Linked DNA regions of Azospirillum brasilense. The protein of the gene in region 1 interacts with the protein of each later gene in a pairwise test. Links are inferred from orthologs where the notes say so. Each region holds a gene or a part of one and is shown on either strand. Other genes may lie near its edges. The genes, in order: hflK and ftsH.

Region 1 (15,939 bases):
CTTCCGCGGCGTGCACGGCGGCCTGCTCGTGCCGGACGAGAATGTGCTTGATGTCGTTCTGCTGGAAGATGGCGTCGTAGATCGGAAGTACCGCGCCGCCCGGATAACCGAAGATGATGTCGACGCCCTGATCCTTCAGGGCCTTGATGACGATCTGCGCGCCGGTCAGCTTCTGTTCGGGCATAGCTCACGACCTTCCAATGGGGGCCCCTCTTTTCACGGGCGGCCCTGTTCCTTCTCAAACCCCGGCGATGGCCTGCTGGGAAAACAAGGGGTTATCCCCAAAGGCGAAGGCCGGGACCGGCAAACTAGACAATCCGCCAGTCCTTGGTCAACCCATTTTGCGAATGATCGAAAAGATTTTTTGCCGCAGTTTTTCCAAATATTTCGCAAGCTGGAAAGACCGCCCTCCCCGCAAAGCCGCCCGCAAACGCGAACGGCCTGCCCCGCGGGTGCGGAGGCAGGCCGTTGCGCGAGGACTGGCGAAGTTAAGCCGCGACGGTCTGAAGCAGACCGCAGAGGCGGCGGATGCCTTCGCGGATGCGCTCCGGGTTGTTGTTGGAGAAGCTGAGGCGCAGCGTGTTCTTGCCCGAGCGGTCGGCGTGGAAGGCCGAGCCGGGGACGAAGGCGACGTTGGCGTCCTTGATGGCGCGGGCCAGCAGGTCCACCCCGTCGGTGCCCTCCGGCAGCTCGATCCAGACGAACATGCCGCCTTCCGGCTTGGTCCAGGTCACCCCGGCCGGGGCGAACTCGTCCAGCGCGGTCAGCATGGCGTCGCGGCGCTCCTTGTAGGCGGCGCGCAGGCGGCGGATGTGGCTGTCGAAGTTCTGCGACACCACGTCGTGCAGCACGATCTGGTTGATGGTGCTGGTGTGCAGGTCGCCGGCCTGCTTCATCAGAACCAGCCGGTTGATGACCTCGGCCGGGCCGTTGATCCAGCCCACGCGCAGCGCCGGCACCATCGTCTTGGAGAAGGAGCCGCAGAAAAGCACGTTGGTGATCTTGCCGCCGTTGCGGGCGGCGTCCAGCGCGACGATGGACGGGATCGGCTCACCCTCGTAGCGCAGCTCGGTGTAGGCGGCGTCCTCGACGATCGGCACGCCGTGCTTGGCGCAGAGGTCGAGCAGCGCTTCGCGGCGGGCCAGCGAGATCGTCGTGCCGTTGGGGTTCTGGAAGTCGGGGACGAGGTAGAAGAACTTCGGCTTCTGCTCCAGCGCCGCCTCAACGGCGGCGAGGTCCGGCCCCTCGGCGTCGCCGGGAACGGAAAGATACTGCGGCTCGTAGGGCGAAAAGGCCTGGAGCGCGCCGAGATAGGTCGGGCGGGTCACCAAGATCTTCTCGCCCGGCCCGATCAGCAGCTTGCCGACGAACTCCAGCGCCTGCTGCGACCCGCTGGTCACCAGCACCTCGTCCAGCCCGGCCTGGATGCCGCGGCGGCCCAGATAGGCGCAGATCCACTCGCGCAGCGGCGTGAAGCCCTCGCTGATGGTGTATTGAAGCGCGCCGCCGGCCCCGCTGTTGGACTGGAAGATCTTCTCATAGGCGCGGGCGATGGCCGCGGTCGGGAAGAAATCGGGGTCCGGGATGCCCCCGGCGAAGGAGATGATTTCCGGCCGTTCGAGCAGCTTCAGCAGCTCCCGGATTTCCGAGGCTCCCATACCGGCGACGCGACCGGCAAACACGTTTCCCCAATCGACCGTCACTTTCAATCCTCCTGAGGGTCAACGACGCAACGTCGTTTCAAGATAGGTCAGTATTGCTTCACTAAGTGGTCTTGTGTAGAGCGAATTGATCGTATGGCAGCCATGCAGAGCGGAAGCCGGAGGCCGCGCCGCGAGCTGGTGGCGGAACCATGTGACCTGCCGCTTCGCGTAGCGGCGCGTCGATTGCTGAGCCAGCGCAATGGCTTCGTCGAGCGTCAGCGCGCCGCGCAGATGGTCGCGCAGTTCCGGCACGCCCAGCGCCTTCATCGCCGGCAGGTCGGGGTCGAGGCCGAGCGCGTCGAGCCGCCGCACCTCCTCCAGCGCCCCCTGCCCCATCATCACGCGGAAGCGGCGGTCGCAGTTGGCGTAGAGCGCGTCGCGCGGCGGGTCGATCACCAGCACGGAAAAGGCCAGCCCCTCCGGCGCGCCCTCGGCGCGCTGGGTCTGCCAGTGGGTCAGCGGATGGCCGGTGGCCTCCAGCACCTCCCAGGCGCGGGTCAGGCGGGTGGTGTCGCCGGGGTTCAGCTTGGCCGAGGCCGGGTCGCGACGCAGCAGTTCCTCGCGGAACGCCTCGCCGCCCAGGTCCCGCAAGCGGGCGTGGGCGGCCTTGCGGACCTCATCCGGGACGGCGGGAACGGCGCTCAAGCCTTCCATCAGCGTGCGCAGGTAGAGGCCGGTGCCGCCGACGATGATGGGCAGGCGCCCGGCGGCGTGCGCCGCGGCGATCTCGGCCAGCGCCATGTCGCGCCAGCGCGCTGCGGAGCCGCGCTCCGCCGCCGGCAGCACGCCGTAGAGCCGGTGCGGGGCCAGCGCCAGATCCTCTGCCCCCGGACGGGCGGTCAGCACGTCCAACTCGGCGTAGAGCTGCATGCTGTCGGCGTTGATGACCGTGCCGTTGCGCGCCAGGGCGATGTCGAGCGCCATGCCCGACTTGCCCGACGCCGTCGGGCCGCCGATCACCACCACATGCCGGTGCTGCACATCCCGGTTGCGCGGGCTGTCCTCTGCCATGTCGCCTTGCCTGACGTTCCTCCGGCTACAGCGTATGGCAGGGGAAGGCTCGGCTTGGCAAGGACGACCGGTGTGGGGCCTCAGCGAACCGTGATCGTCCCGGTCATGCCGAGGCTGCTGTGCAGCGGTTCGTGGCAGGCCAGGTCATAGGTGCCGGCCTGGACCGGGATGAAGTCCACCACGTCGGTCTGGCCGGCGGGGATCTCCAGATTCACCAGGGCCGGCGTCTCGACGGCACCCTGCGCGGTGGTGACCCGCCACACCGCGATGGCCTTGAAGAAGCCTTCGGAGGTGAAGGTGTGCGCGACGGTCCCGCGGTTCTCCAGCGTCAGCCGGTAGGGCGTTCCCCGCTCGAAGGTCAGACGGTCGGGCTGGAACCGGAATTCGTCCAACTGCACGGTCACGGGGCGGGCCTGCGCCCAATCCACCGCCGAGACGCGCGCCGCCACGTCGCCGACATAGCCGGGCGGCGGGCGCTGCGCCAGATCGGTCCCGGCGCCGCATCCGGTCAGGAGGAACAAGGTGAGTGCGAGAATGGACGGGGTAAGAAGGGTGGCAGGCCGCTGGATCATGGACGAGCCCTCCGGCGATTTGAGCGGAAACGCGGCCGGAGGCTTCCGGGTCCCCGGCGCGGAATGTCTATGACGCTTGGCGGAGTGGGTTGGCGCAAACTCCCGGCTGTGCTAGGGAGCGCGCGCGCCCTTTCCCCACGGCTCTTCCAGGATCGCCCCGCCATGAGCGCTGTCGTTACGCTGATCGCCGCCGCCTCCGCCGTACTCGACGAGCAGGCCGTGCAGGCCGCCCGCGCGTCCCTGACCGCGCTGGGGGCCGACACCGCCAAGCCGGACTGGCTGGCGCCGGACCGCGCCTGCGACATCGTCGAGGAAGGGCTGGTCCCCGAGCAGGCCGAAGCCGCCGTGCGCCGCGCTCTGGCCAATCTTGCTCAAGACGGCCTCGCCATCGACGTCATCGCCCAGAAGCCGGGCAACCGGAAAAAGCGCCTGCTGGTCGCCGACATGGAATCGACGATCATCGAGCAGGAGATGCTGGACGAGTTGGGCGATTACGTCGGGCTGAAGGACCACATCGCCGCGATCACCGCCCGCGCCATGAACGGCGAGATCGACTTCAAGGGCGCGGTGCGCGAGCGGGTCGCCCTGCTGAAGGGCCTGAACGAGAGCGTCGTCGACGAGGTGTGGCAGCGCGCCACGCTGATGCCGGGTGCCAGGACACTGATCTCCACCATGCGCGCCAACGGGGCGACCTGCGTGCTGGTCTCCGGCGGCTTCCGCTGCTTCACGGAGCGGGTGCGCCAGTGGGTCGGCTTCGACGACGACCGCGGCAACGTGCTGGAGGTGGTCGACGGCCTCATGACCGGCGCGGTGGTCGAGCCGATCCTCGATAAGGACAGCAAGCTGGAGGCCCTGCTCGCCTACGCCGGGGAGCGCCACGTCCCGACCGTCGAGACCATGGCCGTCGGCGACGGCGCCAACGACCTGCCGATGCTGCTGGCCGCCGGGCTTGGCGTCGCCTTCCACGCCAAGCCGACGGTGGCCGCCCAGGCCCGCGCCCGCGTGGACCATGGCGACCTGACCGCCCTGCTGTTCGCCCAGGGCTACCGGATCGGGGAGTTCGTGGAGGGCTGACCGCCCACCCATTACGGGCACGCCTCCGCAACCTCACAAAGCGAAAGGGCACCGGCGGTCTCCCGCCGGTGCCCTTTTCCTTTCGGGATAGCCCCCGGATCAGCCCTGGCTGAGCGGGATGGCGACGAAGCGCAGGTCGCCGTGACGGTCCACCAGCAGCAGGATGGACTTTTTGCCCTGCTCCTTGGCCTTCTGGATCTTGGACGTCACGTCCTCCGGCTTGCGGACCTCCTCCTGGCCGACCTCGATGATGACGTCGCCGGCGCGGATACCCTTCTCCGACGCGGTGGAGTTGCCGGCCACCTCGGTCACCACGACGCCTTTCAGCTCGGGCTTGATCTCGAACTGCTGGCGCAGCTCGGGCGTGATGTTGGTCAGCTTCAGGCCCAGCGTCTCGGTCGGCTTCTGGGCCGGGGCCTGCTGAGGCTGGCGGCGCTGCTCCTCCGGATTGGCGGCGAGAAGGCCCGACTCTTCTGCGGCCTCAAGCTCGCCCACCTTCACCTGAAGCTGCTGCGACTTGCCCTTGCGCCACACCTCGATCGGGACGGCCTTGTCGATCGGCGTCTCGGCAACGACGCGCGGCAGGCGGCGCATCTCGTTGATTTCCTTGCCATCGAACTTGGTCACCACGTCGCCCGCCTGGATGCCGGCCTTGGCCGCCGGGCCGTTTGGGGTGATCGAGGCGACCAGCGCGCCCTTGTGGCCCTGCAGGCCCAGGCTCTCGGCGATCTCCGGGGTCACGCCCTGGATGCGCACGCCCAGCCAGCCGCGCCGCGTCTTGCCGTACTCGCGGAGCTGCGCGACCACCTGCTTGGCGAGGTTGGACGGGATGGCGAAGCCGATGCCGACCGAACCACCCGACGGCGAGAAGATCGCCGTGTTGATGCCGATGACCTCGCCGTTCAGGTTGAACATCGGGCCGCCGGAGTTGCCGCGGTTGATCGAGGCGTCGGTCTGCAGGAAGTCGTCGTAGGGGCCGGCGTTGATGTCGCGCTGACGGGCCGAGATGATGCCGGCGGTGACCGAACCACCCAGGCCGAACGGGTTGCCGATGGCCAGCACCCAGTCGCCCACGCGCATGGCGTCCGAATCACCGAAGGGCACGGCGACCAGCGGGTGGCTGGTGTTGATCTTCAGCAGGGCGACGTCGGTCTTCGGGTCCTTGCCGATCAGCTCCGCCTTGATGTTGGTGTCGTCCTGCAGGATGACGGTGATCTCGTCGGCGTCCTGGATGACGTGGTTGTTGGTGACCACGTAGCCGTTCTTGGCGTCGATGATGAAGCCGGACCCGAGCGAAGTCGACTTGCGCGGCTGCTGCGGCTGGTCCTGCTGCTGACGGTCGAAGAAGTCGCGGAAGAACTCCTCGAACGGCGAGCCCGGCGGGAACTGCGGCATCTCGGGACGGGCGCCCTGCTGGCGCTGCGGCACCGCCTGGCTGGTGGAGATGTTGACCACGGCGGGCAGCAGCTTTTCCGACAGGTCGGCGAAGCTGGTCGGCGCCGGGCGCGACTGGGCCATGGCGGGGGTGCCGACGGCGGCGGACAGCCCCAACAGGAGAGCGGCGATCAGCGGCACGACGCGCAGACGGCGGCCGGATTCGGCGCGGTGGATGGGGTGGTTCGGGTTCAACTCAGCTCTCCCTGCCGGACATCCGGCACCTTCTTGTTCCAATCGGCCATCTGTTCCAATCGGCCCGCGGCTTCATGCGAATTGCGGTCCGAGGGGGCGCTTCACCGATCCGTGTGCCGGATGTAATCCCCGCGCGTCACTGCTTCAAGCAAAGGCGCACGGGTCCCATCCGCCACGGAGGACGCGCGAGTATAGAAGTCGGAGTATGGCCGGAAAATGGCGGCGCGGTCCAGCGACGCGCGCGCGGCAAAAGGGTGTCAGGCGCCCCGCAGAAGCCAGACGAATCCGACGCCGGCCATCGCCGTCACCAGCCCGACGGTGCGCAGCCGGTTCTCCGGCATCGTCAGCGCTTCGACGACCAGCCGCCGCATCGCGGACGGGAACAGCGCGTAGAGCACGCCTTCGATCACCAGGACCAGGGCCAGCGCGGTGAGGAAATCCGTCATCGGTCGGGCGGCATTTCAGAGGAGGATTTCAGGGCGGAAAGACAAAATTGGGGTGGGAGAACGGGAGCCCCCACCCCAGCCCCTCCCCCGGGAGAAGGGGGAAGGGGAAGCGAGCGCAACGACTTACTGCTGCTGGGCGGTCGCCGGGGCCGGGGCCCGCTGCTGCGCCGGGCCGCTGCCCGAAGCCGGAGCCGGCTGGCCGTTGCCGCCGCCGGTGATGTCGCCGAAGTAGCGGAAGAACTCGCCGGTCGGGGACAGCACCATGGTGGTGTCGTCCTTGTTCAGCGACTTCCGGTAGGCTTCGAGCGTCCGGTAGAAGCTGTAGAACTGCGGGTCCTGCGACGTCGCCTCGGCGATCATCTTCAGCGCCTGGTTGTCGCCTTCACCGCGCAGGATCTGCGAATCGCGCTGCGCTTCGGCCAGGATGACGGTGCGCTCGCGATCCGCGCGGGAGCGGATCTGCTGCGACTGCTCCTGACCCTGGGCGCGGGCCTCCGCGGCTTCGCGCTCACGTTCCGACCGCATGCGGGCGAAGATCGACTGGCTGGTCTCCTCCGGCAGGTCGGCGCGGCGGATGCGGACATCGACGATCTCGATGCCGAAGCGCTTCGCCTCGTCGTTCACCTGCCCGCGGATGTCGTTCATCACGCGCGGACGTTCGTCCGACAGGATGGCGAGCAGCGTCACGCTGCCGAGAACGCGGCGGAGCGCCGAGTTCACGATGGCGTTCATCCGCGTCTCGGCCACCGCCTCGTTGCCGGCGGTCTGGTAGAAGCGCAGCGGGTCCAGAATGCGGTAACGCGCGAAGGCGTCCACGTCCAGGCGCTTCTGGTCGGCCAGGATGACCTGCTCCACCGGCGGGTCGAGATCGAGCACGCGACGGTCGAGGATGCGGACTTCCTGGATGAAGGGGATCTTGGCCTTCAGGCCGGGTTCGCGGATGACGCGCATCGGCTCGCCGAACTGGAGGACGAGCGCCTGCTGCGCCTCGTTCACCGTGAACAGCGAGGCCGAGGCGAGCACGCCCGCGGCGAGGATGCCGATGCCGGCGACCAACAATGTGCGGTTCATGGCATCCCTCCTCAACGGGCCGGCTGCTGGCCGGCGGGCCGCGCCGGAGCAGGCTGAAGCTGGTTGAGCGGCAGGTAGGGAACCACGCCCTGGGCACCCTGCGCGTTGCCGTCGATGATGACCTTGTTGGCGCCGCTCAGGATCTCTTCCATGGTCTCCAGATACATGCGCTTGGCGGTCACGTCCTTGGCGGTCGAGTAGGCGTCGAACACCTTGCGGAAGCGGTCGGCGTCACCCTGGGCCAGGTTCACGACCTGCTCGCGGTAGGCGGAAGCCTCCTGGATCAGCCGTTCCGCGTCGCCTCGGGCGCGCGGGATCACGTCGTTCCGGTAGGCCTCGGCCTCGTTGCGGGCGCGCTCGCGGTCGGCCCGGGCGCGCTGCACGTCGTTGAAGGCGTCGATGACGGGCGACGGCGGGTCGGCCTTCTGCAACTGCACCTGCGTCACCTCGATGCCGCCCTCATAGTCGTCCAGCATGGCCTGGAGGAGCTGGCGGGTGGAGGTTTCGATCTGCTGGCGGGCCTCGGTCAAGGCCGGCTGCAGGTCGGTGCGGCCGATGACCTCGCGCATCGCGCTTTCCGCCGCCTTCTTCACGGTGGCCTCGGGGTCGCGGATCTTGAACAGATACTCGCCCGCGTCCTTGATGACCCAGAAGACGGTGAAGTCGATGTCGATGATGTTCTCGTCACCGGTCAGCATCAGCGACTCGTCGGGAACGTCACGGTCGCCGCGACGCCCGTCGCCGGCCGAGCGGTAGCCGACCTCGATGCGGTTGACGCGCGTCACCTTGGGCATCAGCACCGTTTCGATGGGCGACGGCAGGTGGTAGCGCAGGCCGGGCTGTTCGGTGCGCACCCACTGGCCGAAGCGCAGCACGACGCCCTGCTCGTCCGCCTCGACGCGGTAGATGCCGCTGGCCAGCCAGACCACGGCCAACAGGCCGACGACGAGCGCGATGCCCCGGCCGCTGCCGACGCCGCCCGGCATCACCCGCTTCAGGCGGTCCTGGCCGCGGCGCAGCAGATCCTCCAGGTCCGGCGGCTGCGGCCCTCCGCCGCCGCCGCCACCGCCGCCTCCACCGCCACCCGGCGGACGGCCCCACGGATTCTGACCGCCACCACCCGGCGGAGGACCCCAGGGGCCGCCACCGCCGCCCCCTCCCTGATTGCTCCACGGCATTCCGTTCGTTCCCCTTCGCGCTCTCTCAATTCTTGGGACGGAAATTCCGGAAAACAAATCGTTTCCGGACCGTCCGATCCCTTTACCATTATTGTCCGCCGGCCCTATAGTGCCCATCCCATTCGGGGAAGGATTTCACCGACGGATATCCGCCAATATCGGGAAGGAAGCGGAGTTTTCAACCATGGCGCAGGTCAGCGAAGCTCAAGTCCTTGAAGCTCTGAGGACGGTTGTCGATCCGGAACGGGGCAAGGACGTCGTCAGCCTCGGCATGCTTTCCGGCCTTGTCGTGCGTGACGGGCACGTCGCCTTTTCGATCGAAGTGGACCCCAAGCGCGGCGCCCAGGCCGAGCCGGTGCGCCACGCCGCCGAGAAAGCGGTGGAAGCCCTGCCGGGCGTCCTGTCGGTCACCGCGGTCCTGACGGCGCACCGCCCCGCCGGGCAGGGTGCCGCCCCGCAGCAGAGCCACGGGCATTCCCATGGCGGGCATGGCCATTCCCATGGCGGCCATTCCCATGGGCAGCCCGCGGAGCAGAAGCCGCTGGTGCCGGGCGTGAAGGCCATCGTCGCCGTCGCATCGGGCAAGGGCGGCGTCGGCAAGTCCACCACGGCCAGCAACCTCGCCCTCGCCATGGCGGCGAACGGGTTGAAGGTCGGGCTTCTGGACGCCGACATCTACGGCCCGTCCATGCCGCGCATGCTGGGCATCTCCGGCCGGCCGACCAGCCGCGACGGCAAAATCCTGGAGCCGATGGAGAACTACGGCATCAAGGTGATGTCGATGGGCTTCCTGGTCGCCGAGGACACGCCGATGATCTGGCGCGGCCCGATGGTGATGAGCGCGCTCCAGCAGATGCTGCGCGACGTGAACTGGGGCACGCTCGACGTTCTGGTGGTGGACATGCCGCCGGGCACCGGCGACGCCCAGCTCACCATGGCGCAGCAGGTGCCGCTGGCCGGGGCGATCATCGTCTCGACCCCGCAGGACATCGCCCTGCTCGACGCCCGCAAGGGGCTGAACATGTTCCGCCGCGTGGACGTGCCCGTCCTCGGCATCATCGAGAACATGAGCTATTTCTGCTGCCCCAACTGCGGCCACCGCACGGACATCTTCAGCCACGGCGGCGCCCGCAAGGAAGCCACGGACCTCGGCATGGAGTTCCTCGGCGAGGTCCCGCTGCACCTCGACATCCGCGAGACTTCCGACCAAGGCCAGCCCATCGTGGTGTCGCAGCCCGAGTCGGAGCACGCGAAGGTGTACCGCGGAATTGCCAAGCGCGTGTGGGAGAAGATCGCCGGCGAGCAGGGCCCGGCGCGCGCGGCGCCGCGGATCGTGGTGTCGTAAGGGGGCGTGCTTGCCCCCACCCTCCCCACTTCGTGGGTCCCCTCCCTCCCCCGCTTCGCAGGGGAGGGCCTAAGTTCCCTCCCCTGCGAAGCGGGGGAGGGTTAGGGTGGGGGCAAAGCCTTTAGAGGGTGGGGCCGATGCCGGATTTCGTGACGTTGGTGGTGCTGCTGGCCGCGGTGGTCCTGGCGGTCCCGGTGGCCAAGCGGATCGGCTTCGGCGGGCCGCTCGGCTATCTCGCGGCGGGGCTGGCCATCGGACCGGGCGGGCTCGGGCTGGTGACGGACGTCGAGGCGATCCGGCACGTCTCCGAACTCGGCGTCATCATGCTGCTGTTCCTGATCGGGCTGGAGTTGCGCCCCGCCCGCCTGTGGGTGATGCGACGATCGGTCCTGGGGCTCGGCGGCGCGCAGGTCGCGGTGACCGCCGTCGTGATCGCCGCCGCCACCATTCTCCTGCTGGGATTCACCCCCGCCGCCGCCGCGGTGACCGGATTCGGTCTCTCCCTGTCCTCCACCGCCATGGTGCTGCCCATGCTGGCGGAGCGGGAACTGCTGACCACCAACGCCGGGCGCAGCGCCTTCTCGATCCTGCTGTTCCAGGACCTCGCCATCATCCCCGCGGTGGCGCTGCTGCCCCTGCTCGGTCATGGCGCCGGAGAGGTGCCCGATGCCGGAACGGCGTGGCTGGCCGTGCTGAAGGCCGGCGGAGCGGTTGCGGCCATCCTGACCGGCGGGCGCTACCTGCTGCGCCCGGTGCTGCGCATCGTGGACGGCGCCCGGACGCCGGAGATCTTCACCGCCACCGCCCTGCTGATCGTGCTGGGCACCGCGCTGTTCGCCGCCTGGGCGGGGCTGTCCATGTCGCTCGGCGCCTTCATGGCCGGGGTGCTGCTGTCCGATTCGGAATACCGGCACGAGGTGCAGGCCGACATCGCGCCGTTCGAGGGGCTGCTGCTCGGCCTGTTCTTCGTGTCGGTGGGCATGGGGGCCGACGTGGCGGCGCTGATGGCCGAGCCGGTGCGCTACCTGTCGCTGGCGCTCGGGCTGATGGCTCTGAAGGCGGCGGCGCTGTTCGGGCTGGCCCGCCTGTCCGGCCTGCGTCCGGGCGGATCGGTGCGGCTGTCCACCGTGCTGAGCCAGGGCGGCGAGTTCGGCTTCGTGCTGTTCGGGCTGGCCGTCGGCGTCGGGGCGATGAGCGGAGGACAGGCGGCGACGGCCATGCTGGTGGTCACGCTGTCGATGATCGCCACCCCCTTCGTCTTCGCGGCGGAGGAGCGCTGGCTGGCGCCGCGGCTGATCGTGAAGCCCGTCCGCCCCTACGACACCATCGCGCCGGACGGGGAGCCGCCGGTGCTGATCTGCGGCTTCGGCCGGGTCGGGCAGATCGTCGGCCGCGTGCTGCGGCTGCGCGGCATCCCCTTCACGGCGCTGGAGCAGAGCGCCGAGCAGGTCGACGTCGTGCGGCGATTCGGCAACAAGGTGTATTATGGCGACCCGTCGCGGCTCGACCTGCTGCGCGCCGCCGGAGCGGACAAGGCGAAGGTGCTGGTGGTGGCTCTGGAGGACATGGAGCAGTCGCTGCGCGTGGTGGAACTGGCGACGCGCCATTTCCCGCACCTCGTCATCCACGCCCGCGCCCGCAACCGCCGCCACGCCCATTTCCTGATGGACCGCGGGGTCACGCATTTCGTGCGCGAGACCTTCGACTCCAGTCTGCGCCTGACCGGCGGCGTGCTGGAATCGCTGGGCCTGCCGCCGGAGGAGACCCGCCACACGCTGGACACCTTCCGCGAGCATGACGAGCGCACGCTGATCCGGCAGCACGCGGTCCATCACGACGAGAACCGCCTGATCCAGACCTCCCGCCAAGCCGCCGCCGAGCTTCAGGCCCTGTTCGAGGCCGACCGCGAGGAACCGGTGAAGGAGCGCGACCGCAAGGCCGTCTGACGCCCCTCCCCCGCCTCAGCCGATCAGCAGGCTGTCGTCGGTGATGTCCTCGCCGCCGCGCTGCTTGGCGAACAGCGCCAGCAGATGCGGCACGTCCAGCCCGGCGCGCTGCTCCCCCGACACGTCGAGCACGATCCGCCCTTCGTGCAGCATCACCGTGCGGTCGCCGTAGTCCAGCGCCTGCCGCATGGAGTGGGTGACCATCAGCGTGGTCAACCGGTTCTCCTCGACAATGCGGCGGGTCAGGCCCAGAACGAACTCCGCCGTTCCGGGGTCGAGCGCCGCTGTGTGTTCGTCAAGCAGCAGGATCTTCGACCCGGCGAGCGTCGCCATCAGCAGGCTGACCGCCTGCCGCTGCCCGCCGGACAGCAGGCCCATGCGGTCGTGCAGCCGGTTCTCCAGCCCCAGTCCCAGCTCCGCGATGCGCTCGCGGAAATGCCGGCGGCGGTCGCCGCGCAGGGCGAAGCCCAGGCCGCGGCGGCGCCCGCGGGCGGCGGCCAGCGCCATGTTCTCCTCGATGGTCAGGGCGGTGCAGCTTCCGACCATCGGGTCCTGAAAGACGCGGGCGACCAGCGAGGCGCGCTTCGGCGTCGCCCAGCGGGTGACGTCAACCCCGTCGATGGCGATGCTGCCCTCCTCGGCGATCACGTCGCCGGCCAGCGCGCCCAGGAAGGTGGACTTGCCGGCGCCGTTGGAGCCGATGACGGTGACGAACTGCCCTTCCGGGATCGTCAGGTCGACGCCGCGCAGGGCGTGCTTCTCCAGCGGGGTGCCACGCCCGAAGGTGACGTGGATGCCGTTGACCGTGATCATCGGGCGGCCTCCCTCTTCTTCGATGCGGCTTTCAGCCGCATCCGCGGCAGGATCAGCGCCACCGCGACCAGGACGGCGGTAACAAGATTGAGGTCGGAGGCCTGGAGCCCGATGGCGTCCGCCGACAGAGCCAGTTGGACCGCCAGACGGTAGAGGATGGAGCCGACGACGCAGCCGACCAGCGCCCACAGCATCGCGCGGGCCGGCAGCACCGTCTCGCCGACAATCACCGCGGCCAGACCGACCACGATGGTGCCGATGCCGGTGGTCACGTCGGCGAAGCCGTTGGTCTGGGCGAACAGCGCGCCGGCCAGGGCGCACAGACCGTTCGACAGCGCCATGCCGGCGTAGATGTGGAAGTCCGTCTGCACCCCCTGCGCGCGGGCCATCCGGGCGTTGACGCCGGTCGCCCGCATGGCGAGGCCGAACTCGCTGTTCAGGAAGCGGGACAGCAGCAGGACGATCACGACGACGACGACCAGAACGACGAGCGGCCGCACCACATGGTCGGGGAGCCCCAGCCCGTAAAAGGGCGTCAGCACCGTGTCCTGCATCAGCAGCGCCACGTTCGGGCGGCCCATCACGCGCAGGTTCACCGAGAACAGCGCGATCATGGTCAGGATGCTGGCCAGCAGGTGCAGGATCTTGAAGCGGACGTTCAGCGTCGCCGTGACCAGCCCGGCCATCGACCCGGCCAGCGCCGCGACGAGGCTGGCGATCCACGGGTTGACCCCGGCGACCAGAAGCGTGGCGCAGACCGCCGCGCCCAGCGGGAAGCTGCCGTCCACCGTCAGGTCCGGGAAATCGAGCACCCGGAAGGACAGGTACACGCCAAGGGCGACCAGCGCGTACACCAGCCCGATCTCGACGGCCCCGAAGAAGGCGATTTCACTCATGATTGGTCCTTGGGGAGTGTCGCGTCGAGCCCCCCTCCCGGCCTCCCCCCGCTGCGCAGGGGGAGGAGAAAAGCCCTCCCCTGCAAAGCGGGGGAGGGTTGGGTGGGGGCCCGTCTCAACCACTCCCCCTCAATGAAACAACTTACTGCGAAACAACTTACTGCCCGACCACCTTGGTCGCGCGCTGGGTCACCGCCTCGGGGATGGTCACGCCCATCGCCGCCGCGGATTTCGGGTTCACGAACAGGTCGGTGCCCTTGGCGAAGGTCACCGGAACGTCGCCCGGCTTCTCGCCCTTCAGGATGCGGACCACGGCCTCACCGGTCTGGCGGCCGACCTGCCGGTAATCGAAGCCGATCGAGGCCACCGTGCCGCGCGCCACGCTGTCGGTGTCCGCGGAGAAGACCGGCAGCTTGGCCTGCTGGCCCACCGCGACGACGCTCTCCAGCGCCGAGACGACCGTGTTGTCCAGCGGCACGTAGATCGCGTCGGCCTTGCCGACGAGGCTGCGGGCGGCGGGCTGGGCGTCGGCGGACTTGGTGGCGGTCGCCTCGACCACGGTCAGCCCGGCCTTCTGCGCCTCGTCCTTCAGCGCCTTGACCAGCGAGACGGAGTTCGGCTCGCCGGCGTTGTAGAGGACGCCCAAACGCTTGACCGACGGCACGATCTCGCGGATCAGCGCCACATGCTCGGCCACCGGGGCCATATCCGACACGCCGGTCACGTTGGCGCCTGGCTTGTCCAGGCTGCGGACGAGCTGCGCGCCGACCGGGTCGGTCACCGCGGTGAAGACCACCGGAATGTCGCGGGTCGACGCCACGACCGCCTGGGCGGAGGGGGTGGAGATCGGAACGATCACGTCCGGACGGGCGCCGGCGAACTGGCGCGCGATCTGCGCGGCGGTTGCGGGGTTGCCCTGGGCGCTCTGATACTCGACCTTCAGGGTGTCACCCGGCGTGTAGCCCGCGGCCTTCAACGCCTCGATCACGCCGTCGCGCGTGGCGTCCAGCGCCGGATGCTCGACGATGGCGGTGATTGCGACGGTCTTGGTCTGGGCGAAGGCGGTGGCGCTGGTCAGCGCGACGGCGGCCGTGGCTGCGGCGAGAAACAGGCGGGTGATCGTCATGGCTCCAGGCTCCCGGAGGGGGTTTGTGCATCCCGTAGACGCCTAGGGGCCGGTCCGTCAACTGCCGGAGCAGGAATCCGATGAGCGAAGACCCGCGCGACGCCCGACTCCAAGCCCTCGAATCCGCCATCACCGACATCGAGGCGGAGGCCCGCGCCGCCGCGCACGCGCTGTGCGCCCATGAGCTTCAGATGCGGCTGGAGAACATCGCCCGCCGCGTCGAGGCCCTGCGCGCGGCGCAACCCCGGAGTGCGAAGGACGGAACGGCGTGACGATCGGTCGCTCCCTCCCCATATGAGGCCCTTCGGGGAGCGGATCGCAGGGGTACGGCCATGACGGCGGAAAACAGGGCGGTGGAAGACGACACTCAGGACGGCGCGCGGTCGAAGACGACGGCGGCGTTGCGCGGGCTGATGGGGCAATGCCCAGCCTGCGGACGCGGGCGCCTGCTGCGGAACTACCTGAAACCGGTGGACCACTGCACCCATTGCGGCGAGGCGTTCGGCCATCTGCGCGCCGACGACGCCCCGCCCTGGATGACCATCCTGATCGTCGGCCACATCATCATCCCGGCGGTCCTGTCGGTCGAGCAGAGCTACGAGCCGGCGACCTGGGTGCATCTCACCATCTGGCCGCTGCTGACGCTGCTGCTGACCGGTCTGCTGCTGCCGCGCTGCAAGGGCGTGGTGTTGGGGCTGCTGTGGAGCACCGGGGCGCCGGGGTCCGAACGCGCCTGATCCACTTCAGTCGAAACTGAGCGCGAAGCTCGCCCGCCCCTGCCCGGCCTGGAGGCGCTGCCACATCACGCCGAAGGCGGCCTCCAGCGCGCGGGTGAAGCGCACGCCATTCAATGCCGGGGACGCCACCAGCCGGTCCCGCAGGCCGCCGCGCAGCGCCGCCAGCCCGGCCGGGTCGGCGACCAGAGCCGCCACCTTGGCGACGTAGCCGTCCGGCCCGTCGGCCACCAGATTGGACAGCCCCGCCGAGGCGAGGTGCGTCACCGAATGGCGGGCGCAGAAGCGGTCGCCGCCCAGCGTCACCACCGGCACCCCCATCCACAGCGCCTCCAGGGTCGTCAGACCGCCGGAATAGGGGAAGGGGTCGAGCGCCACGTCGACCTCCCCGTAGC
Region 2 (10,173 bases), 2.6 Mb from region 1 along the record:
GCTAAACTGGTTTCCATTTCCCAATCTGCTTGTTGGCCGCTTCTTTTAGCCCTCTCCCCTCTGGGGAGAGGGTGGCCCAGAGGGCCGGTGAGGGGGTTGCGCTTTTGCCGGACGGATGGTCAAGCGAACCCCCTCAAGCTAACCCTCTCCCCGGAGTGGAGAGGGGATAACCTCCGATCTTTTCAGGCCGGAACAGCGGTCCCCTCCGCCGGCTCCGCCTCGGCCGCCTGTGCCTTGCGGCGTTCATGGGCTGCCCAGGCCTTCTCGTGCAGGTGATAGGCCACCGTGTTGCACAGCGGTTCCACCAGAGCCAGCGCGCCGCCCATCGCGATGCTGCCGGTCATCAGATAGCCGACCGTAAAGGCCACCGTGAAGTGGATGCAGGCAAAGCTGAAGGTCTTGGTCATCGCCGATCTCCCGAACATCGCCGTTTTTGTTCAGCCTCAGCATGCGGGTCGGGCGGCGACAGGTCCAATCGAATGATCCAACAAAACCGATAGATCATTCCTATCATTCATCGAAAGGGACGGCGGCGGTCGCCCGCTTCCGGCACGCTGCCGCGACGCAGCCGGGTGCCAGGCGGAACGACCGCGAAGGGGCGGCTGTGCTGGGGCTCCAGCAGCCGCACCTCGGGCCGCTTGAAGAAGGGGATCAGTGCGGCCCCCATGACGAACCCGCCGACATGCGCCCAGAAGGCCACCCCGCCGCTGTCGTCGGAGGTCGGGGTGGTGACCCCGCTCAGGATCTGCCCGACGAACCAGAAGCCCAACACCAGCACCGCCGGGACGCTGATGACGCGCACGATGATGATGAACCAGAAGAAAACGCCGACATTGGCCCGCGGGTGCAGCACCAGATAAGCGCCGAGCACCCCGCCGATGGCCCCGCTCGCCCCCACCATCGGGACTTCGGACATTGGGGCGGCGAAGCTCTGGGCCAGTGCCGCCGCCGTTCCGCACAGCAGGTAGAAGACCACGAAGCGGCCCCGCCCCATGCTGTCCTCGACGTTGTTGCCGAAGATCCAGAGGTACAGCATGTTGCCGGCGATGTGCAGGAAGCCGCCATGCATGAACATGGAGGTGATGACGGACATCCAGGGCGGAACGACCCGCAACGGCTCCGGCAGTTCGGCGTGGCCGAACAGCACCGCCGGAACGAGGCCGAAGGAATAGACCGCGAGGTCTCCGCCCCGCGCGCCCAGCGAAAGCTGCCACAGGAACACCATCACGCACAGCGCGATCAGCGCCATGGTGACGACCGGCGTCCGCCGCGTCGGGTTGTCGTCGTAGATGGGCAGGAACAGCATCGGCGGCGCTTTCGGTTGAGACAACCCTGTTCAGTACGATGGTCCCGTCCCTCGGTTCCGCCAAGACGTACGGGAGACGCGTACAGCCGGAGGGCCTCAAGAAAATGGTCGGCAAAGAAAAACCGGCGCCCCTTGCGGAGCGCCGGTTTCGCTGACTAAAGCTGCGGTGCGGATCAGGTGCCGGGCATCAGGTGCCCTGGGGCTCCGGGTCCATCCCGCCGCTTTCCTTGGTAGTCGGCACCGAGGGGCGGCGGCCCGAGGTCGGGGTTGGCTGCTTCGGCGGGGCCGGGGAGAAGCCTTCCCGCTCGTCGTTGCGGATCAGCGGCTCGCCGCGCAGCAGGCGGGCGATGTCCTCACCGCTCAGGGTCTCATATTCCAGCAGGCCCTTGGCGATGGTGTGGAGCTGGTCGATGTTCTCCGTCAGGATGCGGCGAGCCTCGCCGTACGCCTCGTCGACGATCCGGCGGATTTCCTCATCCACCGTGCGGGCCGTGGCGTCGGACATGTTCTTGTGCTGGGTGACGGAGTGGCCGAGGAAGACCTCCTGCGTCGGCTCGCCGTAGAGCAGCGGGCCCAGCTTGTCGCTCATGCCCCATTCGGTGACCATGCGGCGCGACATGTCGGTCGCCATCTTGATGTCGCCCGACGCACCGGTGGTCACGCGGTCCTTGCCGAAGATCAGCTCTTCCGCGATGCGGCCGCCCATGGCGACGCGCAGGTCGGCGTGCAGCTTGGCCTGGGACAGCGAGATGCGGTCGCCTTCCGGCAGGCGCATCACCATGCCCAGGGCGCGACCGCGCGGGATGATGGTGGCCTTGTGCACCGGATCGCTGTCCGGCTGGTGGATGGCGACGATGGCGTGACCGGCCTCGTGATAGGCGGTCAGCTTCTTCTCGTCCTCGGTCATGACCATGGAGCGGCGTTCCGCACCCATCATGACCTTGTCCTTGGCGGCCTCGAACTCGGCCATGCCGACGACGCGCTTGCCGATGCGGGCAGCGAGCAGCGCGGCCTCGTTGACGAGATTGGCGAGGTCGGCGCCCGAGAAGCCCGGGGTGCCGCGCGCGATGACCTTGGCATCGACGTCCGGGGACAGCGGCACCTTGCGCATGTGGACCTTGAGGATCTTCTCGCGGCCCAGCACGTCGGGGTTCGGAACGACGACCTGACGGTCGAAGCGGCCCGGACGCAGCAGCGCGGGGTCGAGCACGTCGGGACGGTTCGTCGCGGCGATGAGGATGACGCCCTCGTTCGCCTCGAAGCCGTCCATCTCGACCAGCAGCTGGTTCAGGGTCTGTTCGCGCTCGTCGTTGCCGCCACCCAGGCCGGCGCCACGATGACGACCCACGGCGTCGATTTCGTCGATGAAGATGATGCAAGGGGCATTCTTCTTGCCCTGCTCGAACATGTCGCGGACGCGGCTGGCGCCGACACCCACGAACATCTCGACGAAGTCGGAGCCGGAGATGGTGAAGAAGGGCACGTTGGCTTCACCCGCCACGGCGCGCGCGGTCAGGGTCTTACCGGTGCCCGGCGGGCCGACGAGCAGCACGCCCTTCGGAATCTTGCCGCCCAGACGCTGGAACTTCTGCGGGTCCTTCAGGAACTCGACGATTTCGGCCAGCTCCTGCTTGGCCTCGTCGATGCCGGCGACATCGTCGAAGGTGACCCGGCCGACCTTCTCCGTCAGCAGGCGCGCGCGGGACTTGCCAAAGCCCATGGCCTTGCCGCCGCCCGACTGCATCTGACGCATGAAGAAGATCCAGACGCCGATCAGCAGCAGCATCGGGAACCAGGACAGCAGGACGGAGAACAGCGACGGCACGTTGCTGTCGTCCGGAACGGCGCTGATGCGCACGTTCTTCTGCGTCAGCCGCTCGACCAGCCCGGCTTCGGGCGGGACGTAGGTGCTGAAGGACCGGCCGTCGGTGAAGTGGCCGGAGACCTGGTTTCCTTTGATGGTGACGTCGGCCACTTGGCCGCGGTCCACTTCGGCGAGAAGCTCGCTGAACGGAACCGTCGTCTGCGGGCTGCGCGTGGAAGAGCTCTGGAACAGGTTGAACAGGGCCACCAGCAGCAGCCCGATGATGATCCAGAGCGCGAGATTCTTGCCGAAATTGTTCACGTCGAAAGCCTTTCTGCGAACCCTGCGCGGAAAGGTAGGCTGATGCGGAGCCACCCCTCCCGGGCTTACGGGCACGTTCCCAGATTAAATAATGCCGACACGGTCCGAAACAACCGGAAAAGCTGGGCCGGCCAACGCCACCCCGGGCGCGTGCTGGGCGACCGCCGAAAGGGGGAATCCGGGCCGCGAAAAGCCCAGATGCGGCACCGCCGCCAGCCCGTTTCCGTCCCAAAGCGCCGGCAGGGTCTCGCGGACCGGTTCGGGCAGGCCGATGCGGCCCGAATCCGGGCTTGCGGACCGCACCATTTGCCACCCCTCCCGCCCCAATTTTGCCACGGTGACCGCCCCGCCCGCCCCCGCCGCCAACCGAACGGCGAATCGGCGATCCCACCAGACCTCTCCGCCCGGAGCAAGGCCCAGCCGTTCGGTGACCCCGACCGGTTCCCGCGCGATCACCAAATGCTCCCGCCGCGGCACAATGCTGCAGCCGCCAAGCGTGCGCCCACGGAAGTGTCCCGCCGCGATGTCGGTGAACAGGCGCTCCGCCGCCTCATCCTTCGGCGGGTAGGCTGCGCCCCCCGTCACGGCGATGCAGCGGACCAACGCGCGCAGGCCAAGCTCCTCCGGCGCGTCCAGCAAAGGCTTCGGGTCCAGTCGCAGCCAGCCCTCCGGATAAACCGCGGCGGCTTCGGCCAGCAGGGCGGCGGTTCCAACCTCCAGCGCGTTGCGCGCGCGGGCGGCACGGCGGGCGAGGTCGGCCAGACGCGGCGGGTCCAGCCCCTCGGCGGCCAGCGCCTCTCCCGCCGCGCGCAGGCGGGCACGGGCGAACCGCGGGTTGCGGTTCGACGGGTCCTCGAACCACTCCTGGCCGAAAGCGCGGCAGGTCGCCACCAGCCGCTCGTGAGACAGGTCCAGCAGCGGCCGGATCACCCGGACCGCTCCTGCCGCGCGCACCGGCGCCATGCCGGCCAGTCCGTCAATGCCGGAGCCGCGGGCGAAGCGCAGCAGCACCGTCTCGGCTTGGTCGTCGCGGTGGTGGGCGAGCGCCAGATGAAGGATGCCCTCCCTGCGGCAGTGTTCGGCCAGCAGGCGGTGGCGCGCGGCGCGGGCCGCCTCCTGGATGCCGGTCGCCGGCTTCTCGCCGTCCCAGCGCAGAATGGCGTGGGAAACGCCGCGGGCCTGGAGCCAGCCGCCCACCCAAACGGCCTCCGCCGCGGATTCCGTGCGCAGGCCATGATCGACGATCAGCGCGAGGACATCCCCGCCCCGCTCCGCCGCCCAACGCTGAGCGAGCAGAACCAACCCGAGGCTGTCCGCCCCGCCGGACACGCCCACGGCCACGCGCGGCCGCGTCTCGAAGCCGCCCAGCCGGTCCATGCGGGCGGCGAACTCACCCGCGGAAATCGGCCCCGCCGGGTCGGACGCGCTCACCGCACCCGTCAGGCGCAGTTCAGACGGCGGCGCTCGGTGTCGGCGCGGCGCTTAACGCTGGCAGATGCCTCCGGGAACTTGGTGATCAACTGGTTGAAGGCCGTGCAGGCGTCCTTCTTCTGGTTGAGCTGCTGCAGCGACATGCCGAGCTTCAGCAGATTGTCAGCCGCCTTGTTGTTCTTCGGATATTTCTGCACACCCTCGGCGAAGGCCACCGCGGCGTCCTGGAACTTGTTGCGGACGTAATAGGTCTCACCCAGCCAATACTGGGCGTTGCCGGCGAGTTGATGGCCCTTGTTCTTCGCCAGGAAATCGCTGAACGCCTTCTCCGCCTTGTCGTAGTCGGACTGGCGCAGCAGCTCGAAAGCGTGCTCGTACTGCTTTTCCGGGGTCGAATTGGCGGGCAGCGGCGCCAGGGCGGCGGTCTGCTTCTCCGCCGGCTTGTCAGCCGTCTTCTCAGGCGCCTTGGCGGCGCTGGAGGCTGCGGCCGGAGTCGCCGCGCTGGGCTTGGCCGGGCTGCCGAACGGGTCGCTGGCCGCCCCGCCGCCCTTGCTCTCCAGCTCCTTCAGGCGGAAATCGATGTCGCTGTTGACCCGCTCCAGCCGGTCCTTCATCTGCGATATCTGATAGGTCGCCTCTTCATAGCGCCCGGTCAGCTCCGACAGGGCGCGCTCCAGCTTCTGCAGCCGCACTTCGAAATCGGCGGCCAGAGACGGCTGGATCTCGGCGGTCTGCCCCCGCGTGTAGGAGTTGCCCGGATAGGCCTGCGCCACCTCGACGCGCCCGCCCAGCGCCTCCACCCCCGACTCCAGCCGGTCCAGACGGTCCTGCAGCGAAGCCGTCTGCGCGAGGACGGAACCGCTGCACAGCAGGCCGCCAAGCAGCAGGGCGGCGAAAGAAGTGGTCTTGGTCATGCGTCGAGGGTCCTGTCCGGGCGGGGAAAGCCGTCGTTGAGAGGGTGCCGTTCCAAGCGGGCGAAACTATGGCGGCTGTTTACCAGAAGCGGGTACGCCTTGCACGGTGGTGATTTGGAAATCACCCGCGCACCGGGCACGCACCCGGAAGAGAACACAGAAAAAAGCCCCTTCCCGGCAGTCCGGAAAGGGGCCTTTCTCAAAGGAGACTCCTGAAAGCGTCTTACGCCTTGAGGATGCCGCGGCCGGCGAAGCGGGCGGCGGTGCCAAGCATCTCCTCGATGCGGATGAGCTGGTTGTACTTGGCCAGACGGTCGGAGCGCGACAGCGAGCCGGTCTTGATCTGGCCACAGTTGGTGGCGACCGCCAGATCGGCGATGGTGCTGTCCTCGGTCTCGCCCGAGCGGTGCGACAGAACGGCCGTGTAGCCGGCCTTGTGCGCCATGTCCACGGCTTCCAGCGTCTCCGACAGCGTGCCGATCTGGTTGACCTTGACCAGGATCGAGTTGCCCACGCCCTTGCGGATGCCGTCCGCCAGACGCGCCGGATTGGTCACGAACAGGTCGTCGCCGACCAGCTGCACCTTGCCGCCGATGGCGTCGGTCAGAGCCTTCCAGCCCTCCCAGTCGTCCTCGGCCATGCCGTCCTCGATCGAGATGATCGGGTAGCGCCCGACCAGATCGGCCCAGTAGGAGACCATCTGCTCCGGCGCCAGCGACTTGCCCTCGCCGGCCAGCTCGTACTTGCCGTTCTTGAAGAACTCGGTCGAGGCGGCGTCGATGGCGAGCATGACGTCGTCGCCCGGCTTGTAGCCGGCGGCCTCGATGGCCTTCATCACGAAGCCCAGCGCGTCCTCGGTCGAGGCGAGGTTGGGGGCGAAGCCGCCCTCGTCACCGACGTTGGTGTTGTGGCCGGCGTCCTTGAGCTTCTTCTTGAGCGCCTGGAAGATCTCCGAGCCCATGCGGATGGCCTCGGCGCCGTTCTCGGCGCCGACCGGCATGACCATGAACTCCTGGATGTCGATCGGGTTGTCGGCGTGGGCGCCGCCGTTGATGATGTTCATCATCGGCACCGGCAGCAGGTTGGCGAAGGCGCCGCCGACGTAGCGGAACAGCGGCAGGGCGGCCTCTTCCGCCGAGGCCTTGGCGACGGCGAGCGAGACGCCGAGGATGGCGTTGGCGCCGAGCCGGCCCTTGTTGGGGGTGCCGTCCAGCTCGATCATGGCGAGGTCGAGGGCGCGCTGGTTGGAGCCGTCGAGGCCGGCGATGGCGTCGAAGATCTCGCCGTTGACCGACTCCACGGCCTTCAGCACGCCCTTGCCGCCGTAGCGGGACTTGTCGCCGTCGCGCAGCTCCACCGCCTCGTGCGCGCCGGTCGAGGCGCCCGACGGAACGGCGGCGCGGCCGAAGGCGCCGGATTCGAGCAGGACGTCCACCTCGACGGTCGGGTTCCCACGGCTGTCGAGGATCTCGCGGGCGTGGATTTCGGTAATGGCGCTCATGTTTGTCCTTCCTCCGCGTTGCGCGCGTCCACTGGATGATCTTTCCAGGTGGATGATCTTTCCAGGCGAAAAAGAAGCGCGCGGGCTTGATAGCCCTGCGTGCGGGGGGATGCAAGGCCGCTGGGGCGCAAAGGCTCGCGGAAGGACGCCCGGACGGTGGAGCACCCCTATCCGGTTGTGCAGCGCACCTGCTTCCAAAGTCGCATAGACCATCTTGTCCCACACCCGTAGCGTTCTAACGTTCGCTAGTGGGGACCGCCCGCGGCGGGCGGAACACACCCCAAAACCAATCCAAGCGCGGAGGACCCATCCATGAAGACCTGGCGCAAGCCCCAGATCGTCGAAATCGCCGTTGGCACCGAAATCAACGCCTACGCCTGCGCTCGTCTCTGAGCGCCGGCCGGTTCCCATGCGTGACGACCGCCGCCTGATTCGGGCCGCCTGACTAGGAAAGGCACCCCATGCTGACGATCCTCGTCCTTGGCTCCGCCGCGGGCGGCGGTTTTCCCCAGTGGAACTGCAACTGCGCGGGCTGCCGCCGCGCCCGCTCCGGCGACCCGGCAGCCCGGCCGCGCACCCAATCGTCGCTCGCCGTCAGCGGCGGCGACGGGCGCTGGCTGCTGCTGAACGCCTCGCCGGACATCGGCCGGCAGATCCTCGCCAACCCAGCGCTGCATCCGCAGACCGCCGTGCGCCACAGCCCCATCGCCGCGGCGGTGCTGACCAACGCCGACATCGACCATGTGGCGGGCCTGCTGACGCTGCGCGAATCCCAGCCGCTGGCCGTCTACGCCACCGACCGGGTGCACCGCGTGCTGGAGGCGAACGCCGTCTTCCGCGTGGTCAACCCGGAGCTGGCGCCGCGCCGCCCCATGGCGCTGGACCGGCCCTGGGTTCCCGCCGACGCCACCGGAACCCCCTTCCCCTTCGAGATCGAAGCCTTCGCCGTGCCCGGCAAGGTCGCGCTCTATCTGGAGGACCCGTCCGCCGCCGGCTTCGGCTCGGTGGCGGAGGACACGGTGGCTTTGCGCATCCGCGACCGCAACGGCGACGGGGAATTCTTCTACATCCCCGGCTGCTCGGCCATGCCGGGCTGGCTGGCCGACCGGCTGCGCGGGGCGCCGCTGGTGCTGTTCGACGGCACCACCTGGACCGACGATGAGATGATCCGCGCCGGCACCGGCAGCAAGACGGGCCAGCGCATGGGCCACATGGCGATGTCCGGCCCGGACGGCTCGATCGCCGCCTTCGCGGACCTGGGCGTGCGGCGCAAGGTCTTCGTCCACATCAACAACACCAATCCGGCCCTGCTGGACGACTCGCCCGAACGGGCCGCCGCCGCCGCCGAAGGTTGGGAAATCGCCCACGACGGGATGGAGTTCACCCTATGACGTCACTGCTGTCGCGCGAAGGTCTGGAACGTGAGCTGCGCGCCATCGGCGAGCGCCAGTACCACGACCTCCACCCCTTCCACAAACTGCTGCATGGCGGGAAGCTGAAGCGCGGTCAGGTCCAGGCCTGGGCGCTGAACCGCTTCTACTATCAGGTCTGCATCCCCAAGAAGGATCTGGCCCTGATGGCGCGGATGGACGATCCGGCGCTGCGCCGCATCTGGATTCAGCGCGTGCTCGACCATGACGGCTTCGGCGAGAGCCGGGAGCGCGAGGAGGGCAAGGTCGGCGGAATCGAGCGCTGGCTGCGCCTGACCGACGGGCTGGGGCTGGACCGCGACTATGTCACCTCGCTGAGGGGCATCCTGCCGGCGACCCGCTACGCCGTCGATTCCTACGTCAACTTCGTGTCGAGCAAATCGACGCTGGAAGCCGTCGCCTCGTCCCTGACCGAGCTGTTCGCCCCGGCCATCCACCGCGAGCGCATCGCCGGGTTCGAGGCCTACTACGCCTTTGCCAACGACGCCACCCTGTCCTATTTCCGCAAGCGGCTCGACGAGGCGCCGCGTGACGTCGAGTTCGGGCTCGAATACGTGCTCGACAACGCCCGGACACCGGAGCAGCAGCAGCAGGTGATCGCCGCGCTGCGCCACAAGGCGGAGCTTCTCTGGGCGCAGCTGGACGCGCTGCACCACGCCTATGTGTCGCCCGGCCTGATCCCGCCCGGCGCCTTCGTGCCGGACGACATGGAACCGCCGGTCTACGCGCGATGACAGACGGCGTGAGCGAGGAGGACCGGGTTCGGCTGGCTCCGGGCGTCATGCTCCGCCAGGACCGGGTGCGCGGCCACTGGCAGCTTCTGGGGCCGGAGCGCGTGCTGATCCTGGACGAGGTGGCGCTGGAGGTGGTGCGGGCCGTCACTGCACAGTCTCCGGAAGGGCAGCCTCCGGTGACGGTGGGCGCGGCCATCGCGACGCTGGCCGCACAATTCGACGCGCCGCGGGAGGAGATCGCCGCGGATGTGTTGGAAGTGTTGGGCGACATGATCACGAAGGGGTTCCTGACCCGATGACCTTCTGTGGCGCCACGACCGGACTCGAACCGCCGCTGGCCCTGCTGGCGGAACTGACGCACCGCTGCCCGCTGCGCTGCGCCTACTGCTCCAACCCGCTGGCCCTCGACCCGGCCAGCCGGGAGCTGGACACCGCCGCGTGGTGCCGCGTGCTCGACGAGGCGGCGGACCTCGGCATCATCCAAGTGCATTTCTCCGGCGGCGAGCCGACGGCGCGCAAGGATCTGGAGGTGCTGATCGCCCACGCCACCGCGGCCGGGCTCTACGCCAACCTCATCACCTCGGCGGTGCTGCTCGACCGGGCGCGGCTGGAGCGGCTGCGCGACGCCGGGCTGCAGCATGTGCAGATCGGCTTCCAGGACACAGTGCCGGCCAAGGCCGAACTGATCAGCGGCTTTCCCGGCGGCCAGCCGAAGAAGCTGGAGGTGGCACG

Evidence for each region.
Region 2: the proteins of hflK (region 1) and ftsH interact in binary tests that used the Escherichia coli proteins (3 or more experiments, as listed by UniProt). The link is inferred for Azospirillum brasilense from one-to-one orthologs.

Annotation. Positions count from the first base shown.
Region 1 is NZ_CP059449.1:25,362-41,300, forward strand. What follows is about bases 6,602-9,480. They hold hflK (FtsH protease activity modulator HflK), read right to left. Parts: upstream 8,685-9,480; coding sequence 7,518-8,684; downstream 6,602-7,517. Other genes in these bases: hflC (protease modulator HflC), read right to left, coding at 6,602-7,506; apbC (iron-sulfur cluster carrier protein ApbC), read left to right, coding at 8,869-9,480. Outside these bases: H1Q64_RS00120 (acetolactate synthase 3 large subunit), read right to left, coding at 1-184; H1Q64_RS00125 (PLP-dependent aminotransferase family protein), read right to left, coding at 489-1,703; tRNA (adenosine(37)-N6)-dimethylallyltransferase MiaA, read right to left, coding at 1,722-2,714; H1Q64_RS00135 (cupredoxin domain-containing protein), read right to left, coding at 2,795-3,286; phosphoserine phosphatase SerB, read left to right, coding at 3,449-4,360; H1Q64_RS00145 (DegQ family serine endoprotease), read right to left, coding at 4,460-5,989; H1Q64_RS00150 (DUF2065 domain-containing protein), read right to left, coding at 6,247-6,435; more of hflC, read right to left, coding at 6,559-6,601; more of apbC, read left to right, coding at 9,481-10,029; H1Q64_RS00170 (monovalent cation:proton antiporter-2 (CPA2) family protein), read left to right, coding at 10,167-11,975; H1Q64_RS00175 (ABC transporter ATP-binding protein), read right to left, coding at 11,991-12,788; H1Q64_RS00180 (ABC transporter permease), read right to left, coding at 12,785-13,684; H1Q64_RS00185 (ABC transporter substrate-binding protein), read right to left, coding at 13,842-14,810; H1Q64_RS00190 (hypothetical protein), read left to right, coding at 14,891-15,082; H1Q64_RS00195 (DUF983 domain-containing protein), read left to right, coding at 15,143-15,547; H1Q64_RS00200 (glycosyltransferase family 41 protein), read right to left, coding at 15,554-15,939.
Region 2 is NZ_CP059449.1:2,629,486-2,639,658, forward strand. The notes cover bases 963-3,959. They hold ftsH (ATP-dependent zinc metalloprotease FtsH), read right to left. Parts: upstream 3,432-3,959; coding sequence 1,494-3,431; downstream 963-1,493. Other genes in these bases: H1Q64_RS12510 (rhomboid family intramembrane serine protease), read right to left, coding at 963-1,306; tilS (tRNA lysidine(34) synthetase TilS), read right to left, coding at 3,516-3,959. Also shown: H1Q64_RS12500 (peroxiredoxin), read left to right, coding at 1-5; H1Q64_RS12505 (DUF2061 domain-containing protein), read right to left, coding at 183-407; more of H1Q64_RS12510, read right to left, coding at 515-962; more of tilS, read right to left, coding at 3,960-4,862; tol-pal system protein YbgF, read right to left, coding at 4,871-5,776; eno (phosphopyruvate hydratase), read right to left, coding at 6,000-7,277; pyrroloquinoline quinone precursor peptide PqqA, read left to right, coding at 7,590-7,670; pyrroloquinoline quinone biosynthesis protein PqqB, read left to right, coding at 7,739-8,668; pyrroloquinoline-quinone synthase PqqC, read left to right, coding at 8,665-9,441; H1Q64_RS12550 (PqqD family peptide modification chaperone), read left to right, coding at 9,438-9,740; pyrroloquinoline quinone biosynthesis protein PqqE, read left to right, coding at 9,737-10,173. UniProt on the Escherichia coli protein: Acts as a processive, ATP-dependent zinc metallopeptidase for both cytoplasmic and membrane proteins. Plays a role in the quality control of integral membrane proteins.